DNA from 4 places in the Vreelandella janggokensis genome. Region 1 is predicted to be linked to each of the others. Evidence: predicted binding sites of a transcription regulator. Region 1 holds the regulator's gene; each other region holds the start of a gene.
The links. Region 1 encodes sigma-54, which starts transcription at its own class of promoters, with help from an activator protein. Its sites were predicted from a motif close to TGGCACNNNNNTTGCTNT; they were not measured.
Positions count from the first base shown of each region.

Region 2: the regulator sigma-54 is predicted to act here: its motif matches at 1,911-1,928, upstream of QC816_RS02925 (sugar phosphorylase).
Region 3: the regulator sigma-54 is predicted to act here: its motif matches at 2,201-2,218, upstream of QC816_RS02585 (formate/nitrite transporter family protein).
Region 4: the regulator sigma-54 is predicted to act here: its motif matches at 1,148-1,165, upstream of QC816_RS12920 (HAD-IIB family hydrolase).

Region 1 is NZ_JARWAJ010000001.1:949,526-952,833, forward strand. Features, by position in the region: gene QC816_RS04280 (PTS sugar transporter subunit IIA) at 1-267, opposite strand, end outside; gene hpf (ribosome hibernation-promoting factor, HPF/YfiA family) at 272-580, opposite strand; gene QC816_RS04290 (RNA polymerase factor sigma-54) at 667-2,088, opposite strand; gene lptB (LPS export ABC transporter ATP-binding protein) at 2,193-2,942, opposite strand; gene lptA (lipopolysaccharide transport periplasmic protein LptA) at 2,953-3,308, opposite strand, start outside.
Region 2 is NZ_JARWAJ010000001.1:635,263-638,570, forward strand. Features, by position in the region: gene QC816_RS02925 (sugar phosphorylase) at 115-1,878, opposite strand; gene nrdR (transcriptional regulator NrdR) at 2,023-2,499, shown strand; gene ribD (bifunctional diaminohydroxyphosphoribosylaminopyrimidine deaminase/5-amino-6-(5-phosphoribosylamino)uracil reductase RibD) at 2,502-3,308, shown strand, end outside.
Region 3 is NZ_JARWAJ010000001.1:553,390-556,697, forward strand. Features, by position in the region: gene QC816_RS02575 (fructosamine kinase family protein) at 1-720, shown strand, start outside; gene cynS (cyanase) at 724-1,164, opposite strand; gene QC816_RS02585 (formate/nitrite transporter family protein) at 1,237-2,049, opposite strand; gene QC816_RS02590 (MipA/OmpV family protein) at 2,710-3,308, shown strand, end outside.
Region 4 is NZ_JARWAJ010000004.1:232,619-235,926, forward strand. Features, by position in the region: gene QC816_RS12915 (OmpA family protein) at 1-821, shown strand, start outside; gene QC816_RS12920 (HAD-IIB family hydrolase) at 1,246-2,154, shown strand; gene QC816_RS12925 (glycosyltransferase family protein) at 2,151-3,308, shown strand, end outside.

The sequences.
Region 1 (3,308 bases):
AAAGTCGACCGCTTCATTGAGTTTGAGAAAGCCGGCGATAGGTGAATCACAGTGTGGGCTTCGAGCATGGGGAATCGCCACGCCGTTGCCAATCCCCGTACTGCCGAGGCGTTCACGACCAATCAAACGGCTGAACACTTCCTGGCTGTCGAGGCTGGGAATGTTTTGTGCGATAAAGGTGCTGAAAAACTCCAGCACCCGTTTTTTGCTGCCCCCGGGCACATCGTAGAGAACGCGTTCCGGGGGGAGGATTGTGGCCAACGTCATTGAATTAACGCACACCTGCGCCCTGGGCGCGGGCTTGTGCTTTTTCCTTATGCTTAACGAGCTGTCGATCAATCTTGTCCGCCAGGGCGTCGATGGCGGCGTACATGTCATTATCGAGGGCCTCGGCATGCAAGTCAGCTCCTGCCGCGTGGAGTGTGCAGGCGGCCTGTTGACGCTCTTTTTCGACCGAGAGCGTTACCTGCACGGTGGTGATGTTGTCGTAATGGCGCTCAACGCGTTCCAGCTTTTCGTTGACATAGTCACGCAAGGCGTCAGTCAGATCTACATGATGACCGGTGATATTGACTTGCATTGACGTACTCCTTATCCGTCGGACTGTCCTTCGATTGTAACCCTTTTTGGCGTTAAGCAAAGCCCTTGTGTTGAGTTTCCGTTTGCTTAACGTAAGCGACGCCGTTCGCTGGACGAAGGGATGCCCATGCCTTCGCGGTATTTGGCAACCGTGCGACGTGCTACGTGGATGCCGGCTTCCTCCAGCAGGGTGACCAGACGGCTATCTGACAAAGGTTTGCCGGGGGGTTCTTCCTGAATCAGTTTTTTGAGTCGAGCGCGTATGGCCGTGCTGGAGTGGCTGTCGCCGTCCTGGCCACTGATCTGGCTGGAAAAGAAGTATTTAAGCTCGAAAATTCCCCGCGGTGTATGGATGAACTTCTGGGTGGTGACGCGAGAGATGGTCGACTCATGCATCTCTACCGCATCGGCAATATCGGCCAGTATAAGCGGTTTCATGGCCTCTTCGCCGTGTTCGAGAAAGCCGATCTGGCGAGTGATGATTTCGCGGCCGACGCGTAACAGGGTGTCGTTGCGGCTGGAGAGGCTTTTGATCAGCCAGCGGGCTTCCTGCAAGTGATCCTTGAGGAACTGGTTATCATGACTCTTGTCGGCGCGCTTGATCAGGCTAGCGTAGTCGGGTTGAATCCTGAGCTTGGGTAAGGCCTCTGGGTTGAGTTCGAGGTGCCAGCCTTCGTTATCGTGGCGAACCACCAGGTCGGGAATCACGTAGCTATCGTCAGTGGCGCTGTAAACGCTGCCGGGGCGCGGGTCCAGGCTTCTGATCAGTTGGATGACGTCATCGAGTTGCACATCGTCCAGGCCGAGTCTTCGCTTGAGGAGGCGCTGATCATTTTTACCCAGCGCTTCAAGGAACTGGCGAACCAGACGCCGCGCAGGAATCAGCAGCGGTGTGTCACCGGGTAGTGCGGCGAGCTGAAGCATCAGGCATTCGCGAAGATCGCGGGCGAAGATGCCGGTGGGCTCGAACTGTTGCAGTCGCAGTAGAATGGTTTCAACCTCGCGCTGGCTGAGGCCTTCCACGCCCTGGTCTCGCAGTCCTTCGCGGATATCGGCAAGGGGCTGGGTGAGATAGCCGTTAGCATCCAGTGCGTCAATCAGGCTCTCGGCCACCAACTGTTCACGTTGGCTCAAATCGGTCATGGCGAGTTGCCAGAGGAGGTGGCCATGCAGCGTTTGCCCGGTGGCCTGGCGCTCGAAGTCAGGCCCCTCGCTACTTGTGCTGCCACTGCCCATCGTATCCTGATAGGTATCTGACCAGTCGCTATCGACGGATAGCTCCTTGGGAATGCTATCTGCCCACTCGCTTGCTTCCGGCTCGCTGTCAGCTTGCTCGCTTTCGCTGAACTCATCTTCCTGCTCGAGCATGGGGTTGGCGTCAAGCGCTTGCTGGATTTCTTGGCGTAAATCGAGCGTTGATAGCTGTAGCAGGGCAATTGCCTGCTGCAGCTGGGGTGTCATGGTGAGCTGAGTGCCGATCCGCAGTTGAAGAGAAGCTTTCATGACCATCTGAGAACCACTCGTTTATCGGAAAGCATCCACCCTAGTGCGAGTTGTGTTTGGGTGCAAGTGCAATAAGTATGCCATCGGCAATAAATATGCCATTGATGGCTTTAGAGACGGAAATCAGCACCTAGGTAAACGTCACGCACCTCCTGATTGTCAAGAATGGCGGCCGGCGAACCGCTGGCGATAATATGCCCGTCGCCGACGATATACGCCACATCGCAAATATCCAGCGTTTCACGCACGTTATGATCGGTAATCAATACGCCAATACCTCGCTCCTTCAAGGCGCGGATGATCGACTTGATATCGCCCACGGAGATGGGGTCTACACCTGCAAAAGGCTCATCAAGCAGGATGAACGCAGGCTCTGTCGCGAGGGACCGGGCGATCTCGACGCGGCGCCGTTCGCCTCCGGAAAGGCTCATGCCCATATTGTCGCGGATGTGGGTAATATGGAACTCTTCCAGGAGTGTTTCCAGGCGTGCTTCGCGTCCGGCTCGATCCAGGTCGTGACGGGTTTGTAAAATGGCCATGATGTTGTCGGCGACGGAGAGTTTGCGAAAGATCGACGCCTCCTGGGGCAAATAGCCAATGCCTGCCTTGGCACGCTCGTGCATGGGTGCTCGGGAAAGGTCCAGGCTATCAATCCCGACGCTGCCTGCATCTGCCTTGACCAGGCCGACAATCATGTAGAATGAAGTGGTTTTACCGGCGCCGTTGGGGCCGAGCAAACCGACGATGCTGCCTTGTGAGATATCCAGGTTGATGTCTTTTACGACGCGTCGGCGCTTGTAGCTTTTCGCCAAATGGCGGGCGTATAGCGTTTGTGTTGCGCTGTTGTCGGCAACTGCCATCAGGCTCTCCTTATCCCTCGGGTTGCAGCGTCATGCGGATGCGCTGCGACTCTTGATTGTCGACGTCGGAGCGCGCCTTGACGAACTCGCGGTCGATAAAGTATTCCAGCCGCCCCCCGGTGAAGCGGTCGCCTTGCTGGATGATTTCCGCCTGGTCAATCAACTCGACGCGTCGCTCGGCGACATGGTAGATCACCCTTCGACCCCAGCCTTCCATCGGGCCATCCTGGTCTTCGGGTTGCCGCCGCAAATAGGCCCGTTCGCCCAGCGCCGTGGCCCGCGAGAGCTCGCCTTCCTCATTTCGCTGGATTTCCACTTCGTCGCCTCTTATCAGCATGTTGCCTTGGCGAACTTCGACGTCGCCGG
Region 2 (3,308 bases), 310 kb from region 1:
AGGGTGAACCCATCGCGCATAGCGTTCCTCAATCGTTGCAGAATCGAGGAGATAGCCTAACGCGCAGGGCCTGAATCGGCATCTTTTTCCGCTAATAAATCGATGCCAGGAATATCAAGGGCCATGAACCAGCCAGCGCACGGCATAGGGAGGCAAAGGGTCGGTGGCTTGACCAGAGGATCGGGCGTTGAGGTCTTGCCATGGGACTGACGATAAGGCGTGCTGGACGTCATCACCGAGCTGATCAAATGATAGGGGCACCTCGGTGACATTGTATAGCGCCAACAGGCGGCGACCGTTGGCCAGCGGACCACGTTCGATGGCCAGCAACGATGGATCCGAAGTCAGTACGCGCTGTGCGGCATTGGGGTGGAAACAGGGCTCTCGGCGTCGGCAGTCCAGCAATCGACTCAGCGCATTGAAAACGTCATGGGTGGGTGTGGCGGTGCTGTCGAGGAGTAAATCGAGTTCGCGGCGCTGCCAGCGGCGGCGATTGATAGAGCGTAAGCGACCGCTGCGCTCAACGCCTTCCACGTCGTTGAGCGTGCCGGTCAGGGTATGGATATACAGGGCCGGAATGCCTTGAAGGCTGAGCATGATCGCCTGGCTGCACAAGAAACGTGCAATTTGCCACGGATCGGGGCCTTTGCGCGTGCCTTGCATGGCTTCAAACCAGGTGATGTTGATTTCATAGGGGGTGTCGCTGCCGTCGGGGTTGCTGCGCATGCTGACAAAGCCGCCAAATCGGTGCATCAGTTCGAGCAGCGCATCGCGTTCGTGATCGGGTAACAGGCCTTCCAGTGGGCGTACGCCAATGCCATCGTGGCTGGCGGTAAAATTGAGATAGGTGCAGTGGTCGGGTAGCGGCGGCAGGCTGGCCAGCCAGCCTTGCAGGGTATGCGTTTCGCCCCGTGTCAGGGTGTGCAACAGCAGCGGCGGCAAGGTGAATTGGTAGATCATGTGGGCTTCGTCGGGCGGGCCGTCGGCGAGGCGGTCAAGACCGAAGTAACTGATGTTTTCGTGATGCGGCACGTTGGTTTCGGTGATCAGCAGCGTGCCGGGGGCAACGTGGTCCACAATGGCGCGTAGCAATCGCACGACGGTGTGGGTTTCCGGCAAGTGAATGCAGTTGGTTCCCAGCCGCTTCCATAGAAAGGCGACGGCGTCCAGGCGCACGATACGGGTGCCCTGCTCGAGGTAAAACAGCAGGATGCCGACAAATTCCAGCAGCACATCGGGGTTTTCGAAGTTCAGGTCGAGCTGGTCTTCGGAAAACGTCGCCCATAGGTAACTTGTTCCCCGGCGGGTGGATATCGGCACCAACAGCGGGCTGCTACGTGGCCGAACCACTGCCGACACATCGGTGTCGGGGTCGACTTCGATAAAATAATCGCGCCCCGGTAGGCTACCGCTAAGATAGTCGACAAACCATAACGACTCCCGGGACACATGGTTGAGCACCAGGTCCGCCATCAGGTCGTAGTGGCGGGCAAGGGTCTGAATATGCTGCCAGTCGCCCAGGTCGGGGTTTACTTCCCGGTAGTGGATTACTGAAAAGCCGTCGTCGCTGCTCCACGGGAAAAACGGCAGTACGTGGACGCCGCTGATACGTTCACCGAGACGCGCTTGCAAAAAGTCGTCGAGCACTGCCAGCGGGGGCGCTGGGTCATCAACGATAGAGTCACCATAGGTGATCAGCCACTGGTCTTTCTCGCTCCACGATGGTGCACGCTGACCCTGCTGCTCGATGGAAAGTTGCGGCTCCGACGCTGGGCAAAAATGCGCCAGGCGTTGATTCAGGCGGCGCTGAACCTCCGTGGCGCGGGGCCCGTAAAGGTGATCCAGATAAACGTGCACAGTGTCGTCGAAGGCGGTCATAAGGGTGTCCCAGTAAACAGGCTTCCACAAACGGTGCAGCTTGTGTGCCAAAACGTTACAATAGGCGGTTAATAGCGCATTAACAGGTCGTATTTTGCTTTCTCGTGCAGCGCTTTCGCACGGGCCGACAACAGGTTGAACGCCATGCATTGCCCTTTTTGTGGTGCTAACGATACTCGCGTGACCGATTCGCGGCTGGTAGCCGACGGTGACCAGGTGCGTCGCCGTCGCCAATGTGCAAGTTGCCAGGAGCGTTTTACCACTTATGAAACCGCCGAGCTGGTCATGCCCCGTGTGGTCAAGTCTGACGGTTCGCGCGAAAGCTTCAACGAAACCAAGCTGCGTGCCGGTATGCTGAGGGCGCTCGAAAAGCGGCCGGTCAGCGCAGAAGCTATTGAGGCGTCCGTCGAGCGGATACGCCAGACGCTTCGCGCGCGGGGAGACCGGGAAATTGACGCCCGCGATATTGGTGAGTCGGTCATGCAGGCCTTGAACACCCTCGATCAGGTGGCCTACATTCGCTTTGCATCCGTGTATCGCAAGTTTCAGGATCTGGACGAATTCCGGGCTGAAATTGATCGCTTGTCCCAGGAACCTGCTGACGGCAGGCCCTCAACGTGAGCGTGGCCTTGTTCAGTACCGATGACCATCGTTACATGGCCCGCGCGCTGGCGTTAGCGGCATACGGTCTGTACACCACCGACCCCAACCCTCGTGTGGGCTGCTTACTTGTCCGCGATGGTGAGGTTGTGGGCGAGGGCTATCACCGCTACGCGGGTGAGCCGCATGCGGAGGTCAATGCATTGGTTGCGGCGGGCGAGAACGCTCGTGGCGCGACCGCCTATGTCACGTTAGAGCCGTGTTCACATATTGGCCGCACTGGCCCCTGCGCCGTGGCGTTGCAAGACGCTCGGGTGGCGCGCGTAGTGGTGGCCATGGTAGACCCCAATCCTCAGGTCAGTGGCCGGGGCATTCGCCTTTTGGAAGATGCGGGGATCGAGGTGTCAGTCGGGTTGCTGGAGGCAGACGCCCGCGCGCTCAATCCTGGCTTTATCGCCCGTATGGCGAGCAAACGTCCCTTTGTGCGCATGAAGATGGCGATGAGCCTCGATGGTCGCACCGCCATGGGGTCGGGTGAATCCCAGTGGATTACTGGCCCTGAGGCGCGCGCGCAGGTTCAACGATTACGTGCCCGTTCAAGTGCGATATTGAGTGGTGTGGAGACCGTCATCATGGATGATTCACGCCTGACGGTTCGTGCCGAGCAACTCGGCTTGGATGATGCCGCTGACATCGCCAGGCGCCAGCCGCTGAGGGTAATTGTCGATAGCCAACTGCGATTGCCGTTGGCAGCCGCCTGTTTGCGAGCGCCCGGGCGTACGCTGATTGTTACCACGTCCAGGGATACTGAGAAGCGCGGGCGACTGATA
Region 3 (3,308 bases), 400 kb from region 1:
GTCGTCGTCAAACATGACGACGCGCAGCGGCTGCGCGGTGAAGCCGAGGCACTGCGGGCGTTAAAGGGAGCGTGTTCCATCTTGATTGTCCCTCAGGTGCTGGGCCTTTCCGAAAGCTGGCTGGTAATGGAAACGCTTGAAGCATCCGGCCGACGCGATAGTTCAGCGCTGGGTGAAGGCCTCAAAGAGCTTCACGCAAGCGTCGGTGAGCAACATGGCTGGCACTGGGATAACGCCTGTGGCAGCACCCCTCAGCCCAATGCACCGTTGGACGATGGACGTGTTTTTCAGCGCGAGCGGCGGCTGTTGCCTCTCGGCGACGCCTGCTATCAGCGCGGTTTGCTCGATAAAAAGCTTTATGAGCGCATCGCCCGTCAGGCACATGAGTTGGAAGATTGGCTGCCCGACAGGCCCGCGAGCCTGGTGCACGGCGATCTGTGGTCGGGCAATGTGATGTTCACGCCGCGTGGCCCCGCCATTATCGACCCGGCGATATATCGTCACTACCCGGAAGTCGATATTGCCATGTTGACCCTATTTGGCTCCCTGGATGAACGCTTTTTCGAGGCCTACTGGAACGGCGACGCCCCGGCCGATTGGCCGAGGCGTGAAGCGTTATTTCAACTCTACCCGCTGCTTAATCATTTGCTGCTCTTTGGGGCGAGCTATCGCAGCGGCGTTGAACGCAGCATTACCGCGCTCGAGGCGTACCAGAAGTAGGCGTTACCAGGACTTATAAGGTAAAAACTTGCCATTCAGGGTAAGCAGAACACGGTCGCCTTTGGGATCTTCCACCTTATCGACGTCCATGGTGAAATCGATAGCACTCATGATGCCGTCGCCAAACTGCTCCTGCACCACATCCTTGAGTGTCTCGCCATATACGCCGACAACTTCATAGAGCCGATAAATGAAGGGGTCCTGTGGGATGGCTTCATCCCACACCTTGGTCGGGAATGTCACCAGGGCATCGGCAACGTCGCTCTCGACATCCAGCGTGTTGCAGATCTTTTGGGCGATATCGGGGCTGGCGCTGTTCATGCCATAGCAAGCTGACGCTACCCACACAGGCGACATCCCGACAGCGGTGGCGATATCATCCCAGCTCATTTTCTTGCGCGCTTTGGCGGCAAGCAGGGTGTGGCGCATTTCAAGTTTATCCATGAGAGTTCTCCCGTGTGGTAAAGGGCGCATGGCGCCCTGTTTTGTTAGCTGTTTTAAATCAATGGATCTCGATCAAGATAAATTTTTCTTGGGCTGGGTACGCACGTGGGTGGTGTAAAGAACCAGACCGACCAATGTCAGACCACCGACCAAGTTACCCAGAACCGTGGGGATTTCATTCCACATGATGTATTGATACAGCGTAAATTCAGCGCCCATCATCAGGCCGATCGGGAAGAGGAACATGTTGACCACGGAATGCTCGAAGCCAAGATAGAAGAACACAATGATCGGCATCCACATGGCCATGATCTTGCCGGATACCGTTGTCGAGATGGCGGCACCCACAACCCCCATGGAAACCATCCAGTTGCAGAACATGCCCCTCAGGAAAAGCACAATCCAACCGGCTAGGCCAGCATCCTGGTAACCCACAGTACGGCTTTCACCGACAGACATCATGGTCTGGCCGACGGCGTTGATTTCCTCAGTGCCGCCCATGGTGAAGTTCATATAGCCAAACGTGGCAATGAACAAGGCGCCCCCCAGGTTACCAAGTCCTACCAGCCCCCAGCACCTGAGCATCCGTGGCAGGGTGACCCCGGGTCGTTTATCGAGCCAGGCGATTGGAACCAGCGTGAAAACCCCGGTGAGCAGGTCATAACCCATCAAGTAGAGCATGACAAAGCCCACGGGAAAGAGCAGCGCTCCAATCAGGAAATTACCTGTTTGGGTGGCGATAGTAATGGCGAAAATAACCGCCAACGCCAGGGTGGCCCCCGCCATGAAGGCGCGAATAAGCGTATCCCGGGTGCCCATATAGACTTTCGCTTCACCCTGGTCTACCAGCTTGGTAACAAACTCACTGGGCATTAGATATGACATGAATAGGTTTTCCTGTGTCATTTTCGGTTGATTAACGCCGCGCCTGAATGTCCAGTGTTAGTCCTTTAGTCTTTAGCCCTTTGCGTTAGCTTTTTGAGTTAGCTCTTCGATTGGATCTGGGTATTGCAGGCGCTGAGCTCGTTGTCAGGGTGCTGCATTTGGCATGCCAATTTATTAACTGGAGGGCTGAGAAAATCGTAAAATCGATTTATTTCATTGATTTATTTTTTTTAAGGTCGAATTTATATTTTCCAGTGGTGTGGTGAGAATCAGCCATCGCAAGGCTTGCTCGGTGAGGGCTGCACCACTGAGGGGCACACTCGTGGGCTGTGCACGATCTTGTTGCAAGAAGGCCGTTCTGTCGTTGATTGTCTCGGTGGTAGCGTTGATTCGGTGGGAGAAGTTAAATTGACGGAAATGAAGGCGAATGCTAGCTTACATACATAAATGTATGTTAGGCGTGGCTCCTGCGCCACGCTGATCGTCAATTCATTTGCAGCTGGCCATTCCTGGTCAGGATTTGTCGCTGATTGCTTACGTCAAGGAAGACGGCCTTTGGTTGGTTAAGGCATTGCTTCCAAACCTAAATGATAACAGTGGGTTTTAACCATGAGATCGAGACTATCTGCCCTATCATATTTTACGCTATCCACGTTGCTGATGGTTGCATCAAGTAGCGCTTTGGCCCAGTGGGAAGGCAGCGTTGGCGCCGGTGTATTTAGCGTTCCCGACTATCTGGGTAGCGACAAAAATGAAACGCGTGGCTGGCCAAGTGCCAGCGTTACCTATGGTGATACCTTTTATGCCAGTGTCCGTGATGGTATTGGCTGGAATTTACTTCGCCAGGGAAACTGGAAGGTTTCACCGTTCATCACCTACCTGCCGGGGCGTGATAACGATGGCGAGCTAAGCGGCCTTGACGAGGTAGACGATGGTGCAGCGGCGGGCGTACGTGTCCGCTATTCAAACGGCCCGTGGGGGCTGGAAGCCGCGACGAAAGCTCCTCTAGGCGGCGATGTAGACGGCTATGAAGCTGACCTTAAAGCCAACTGGCGCACCATGCTGTCTCAGCAAATGGCGTTTTCGATTGGTCCTGAGTTGACCTACTCAAGCGATGACTGGACTCGCGACATGTTCGGCATTTCGCCAGCAGAAAGTGCGCGCTCAGGGCTAGCCATCTACCGCCCGAACGATGGCTATGTCCGTTACGGGCTGAACAGCCGCCTGAGCTATTACCTGACCCGCGATTGGTCGGTAAC
Region 4 (3,308 bases), on a different contig from region 1:
TGGCCACAGAACCACCACCTGAACCGCTTTTTGATTCGCCTCCGCCGCTTGAAGTACCGCTGCCAGAAGCCCTTGCCAATATGCGTGATGAGCGAAGATATTCGACCAACTGGCTGGGTGGCGAGTTGCTGACCAGCACGATCACGGCGGCTCAGGGGGTGGCTGGGCGGCCCAGACGAACCACGCGGGGTGTCCCCCCGCTGCTCGCCATGCCTGACCCGGTAGCAGAATCACCAGCCGCGTTGCCTGAACGCCGTTTGCCGATGCCCTTGGTGCCGGTTGAACAGTCAGCGCTTCAATTTCCGCTGGCTGATTATATGGTGGTCCTCACGGATAATCCCCCAAGTAATGTCGAGACGCTCAGCGATAATGCCATTGACGCTGCATTGGCCCTGAGAGAGCAGATGGAGAGCTCCCCTTATCTACCTGATTTAGAAGGTGTCGAAGTCTCACGGGTAGAAGAAGGTATCAGTTTGCGAGTGCAGGACAAGCTGCTGTTTCCCTCAGCAGAAGCGGGGTTAACCGATGGTGGAAGCGAACTGATCAGCACGTTGCTTGACACCATCCAGCGTTATGACGGTGAAGTATGGGTTGAGGGCCATACGGATAGTCGAACGATTGACACCCCTGAATATTCATCCAACTGGGCGCTATCCAGTGCCCGGGCGATCGCGATTGTGGAGGCCTTGGAAGAGGCGGGCGTTGCATCGGATCGCTTACGTGCCGTTGGGCTGGCGGCTACTCAATCCCTGGCAGATAATGACACGGCAGAAGGGCGGGCGCGTAACCGCCGAGTCGAAGTTGTCATCCACGTAGAATAAAACCCTTGCAGAAAAAAAGCCCGCCGGGGAAGGCGGGCATAAAGGGCTTGGCTCACTGCAGCCCACTGGCAGAGGGGGGTGGGGTGTACAGGGTTGCCAGTGGGTACAATTTGAGTATAGCTATTTATTAAGTCTTGCCAAGCTTTGTATTGGTTTTTTTGTTATCAAATGTAATGCTGGGCGGCACCATCCTGGCGCTGGTGCCTGTGCATGCCCTCTCTGAGTGCACCAAAAAAGCGCGCTGCAATGTCTGCCTCGGGGGCACCCGTTCTCGCCTCTGGGTGTTCCCCCTCTCCACCTTATGGATATCAAAGCGTTAAAAGTGTTGGCACGTATTGTGCTAGGCAATAAACACGCTGTCATCGCCATCTCCAACAAGTGGTGATTGAGCGCGTCCACCGCTTAGCAGTAGAGAGGCTGCGCCATGCTTGAACACGCCAGCGCTTCGGCGCCCCCCGATGACCAAGTGGAGCTGTCGCGCCTAGTGGTCACCGACCTCGACGGTTCGCTGCTTGACCACCATAGCTATGACGCTTCCCCGGCGAGGACTTGGCTCGCCCGATTAAAGCAGGCGAAGATACCGGTGATCCCCGTGACCAGTAAAACGCGTGCTGAACTGCTTCCTCTGCGTGAAACGCTTGGGCTAACGATGACCCCGTTCGTGGCTGAAAATGGTGCTGTCATCGGCCTTCCGCCTGGTTGGTGCCACGCGCGGCTGGATCGGCCGGGCAACGGCCGCGACGGGATGGTCATCAAGCATCCAAGCGTTGATATTGGTTTTATTCGGGCCCGTTTGAAGGTCTGGCGCAAACGGCTCGATGTGCGGTTTACCCCGATGAGTGAGCTTACCCTTGACGACTTGACGGGGCTGACCGGACTCGACGCTATCCAGGCACAACTTGCCCGCCAGCGCGAGGGTAGCGAGCCCTTGCTGTGGCACGACGATGACGCGTCGCTGGAGACGTTTCGCCGCGCCCTGGAAGGTGACGGCCTGCAACTTACCCAGGGTGGCCGCTTTTATCATGTTATGGGTCGTGCATCCGACAAGGGCAGTGCGGTCACCTGGCTGGTTGGGCGATTCCGGGCGCTGCGCGGTCGTGAGCCGCTGTCCATCGGCCTGGGCGATGGCCCCAACGACGTGTCGATGTTAAACGTCGTCGATCAGGCGGTCGTGATCCGTGGCCACCATGAGCTGACGGTTGACCCTACTAACCCCCATCTTTACCGCACACAAGCCACTGGCCCCGAGGGCTGGGTAGAAGGCATGTCTCACTGGTGGGGTAACGCGTTTACGCCGACCAATCCGCGTGATGCAAAGGAGGCAAACGCATGAGTGATTTCCACCAGAACGGCGTGATTACTGACTTTCACAATCTGACGCGTCGCCCGGTTGAGGCGCTGGAAGAAGAACTCAGCCAGTTTGCCCGGCGGCGCCCGATGGGGTTGATCCTGCCATCATTGTTTTCAGAGCTTGAGGGTCCGGCACTTTCGGCCATTGTCGATGAACTGGTCAAGGTACCCTATCTCGGCGAGATCGTGATTGGCCTGGACCGGGCCGATCGCGAGCAGTTTTTATATGCACGGGAGTTCTTTTCACGCCTGCCTCAGCACACACGTATCCTATGGAACGACGGGCCCCGCCTGCGTGCCCTGGACACCGAGCTTGAACAGCACGGGCTGGGCGCACTTGAACCTGGTAAAGGGCGCAACGTCTGGTATTGCGCGGGTTATGTATTGGCGTCTGGGCGGTCATCGGTGGTGGGGCTGCACGACTGCGATATTCTGACCTACGACCGGGGGCTGCTGGCGCGATTGATGTACCCGGTTGCCCATCCCCGTTTTAACTACAGTTTCTGCAAGGGCTACTACCCGCGCATTGCCGAGGGAAAACTCAACGGGCGAGTATCGCGCCTGATGGTGACGCCGCTGCTGAGGGCGCTAAAAACTGTGTGTGGTCCGTTGCCTTACCTCGATTACCTGGACAGCTTCCGCTATCCGCTCTCGGGTGAGTTCGCCATGCGTAGCGACGTGTTGGAGGGGATCCGCATCCCGGCAGACTGGGGGCTTGAGATTGGCGTTCTCTCCGAGCTTCAGCGCAATTACTCGCCGCGTCAGCTTTGTCAGGTCGACATTGCCGATGCCTACGACCATAAGCACCAGCCGGTCAGCGAGGAAAACCCTGATACCGGTTTGAACCGCATGAGCCTGGATATCGCCAAAGCCCTTTACCGAAAGCTGGCCACTCAAGGGATCACGTTCAGCAGTGAAGATTTTCGCACCCTGAAAGCCACCTACTACCGGCTGGCGTTGGACCTGATCGAGGCTTATGACCATGACGCCACTATGAACGGTTTGAGTCTGGATCGTCACAGCGAAGAGCAGGCCGTTGAACTGTTCGCCAGCAACCTGCTGGAAGCGGGCAACCTGTTTCTGGATAATCCCCGCGAACGACCCTTTATTCCCAGTTGGAACCGCGTTCAGGCAGCG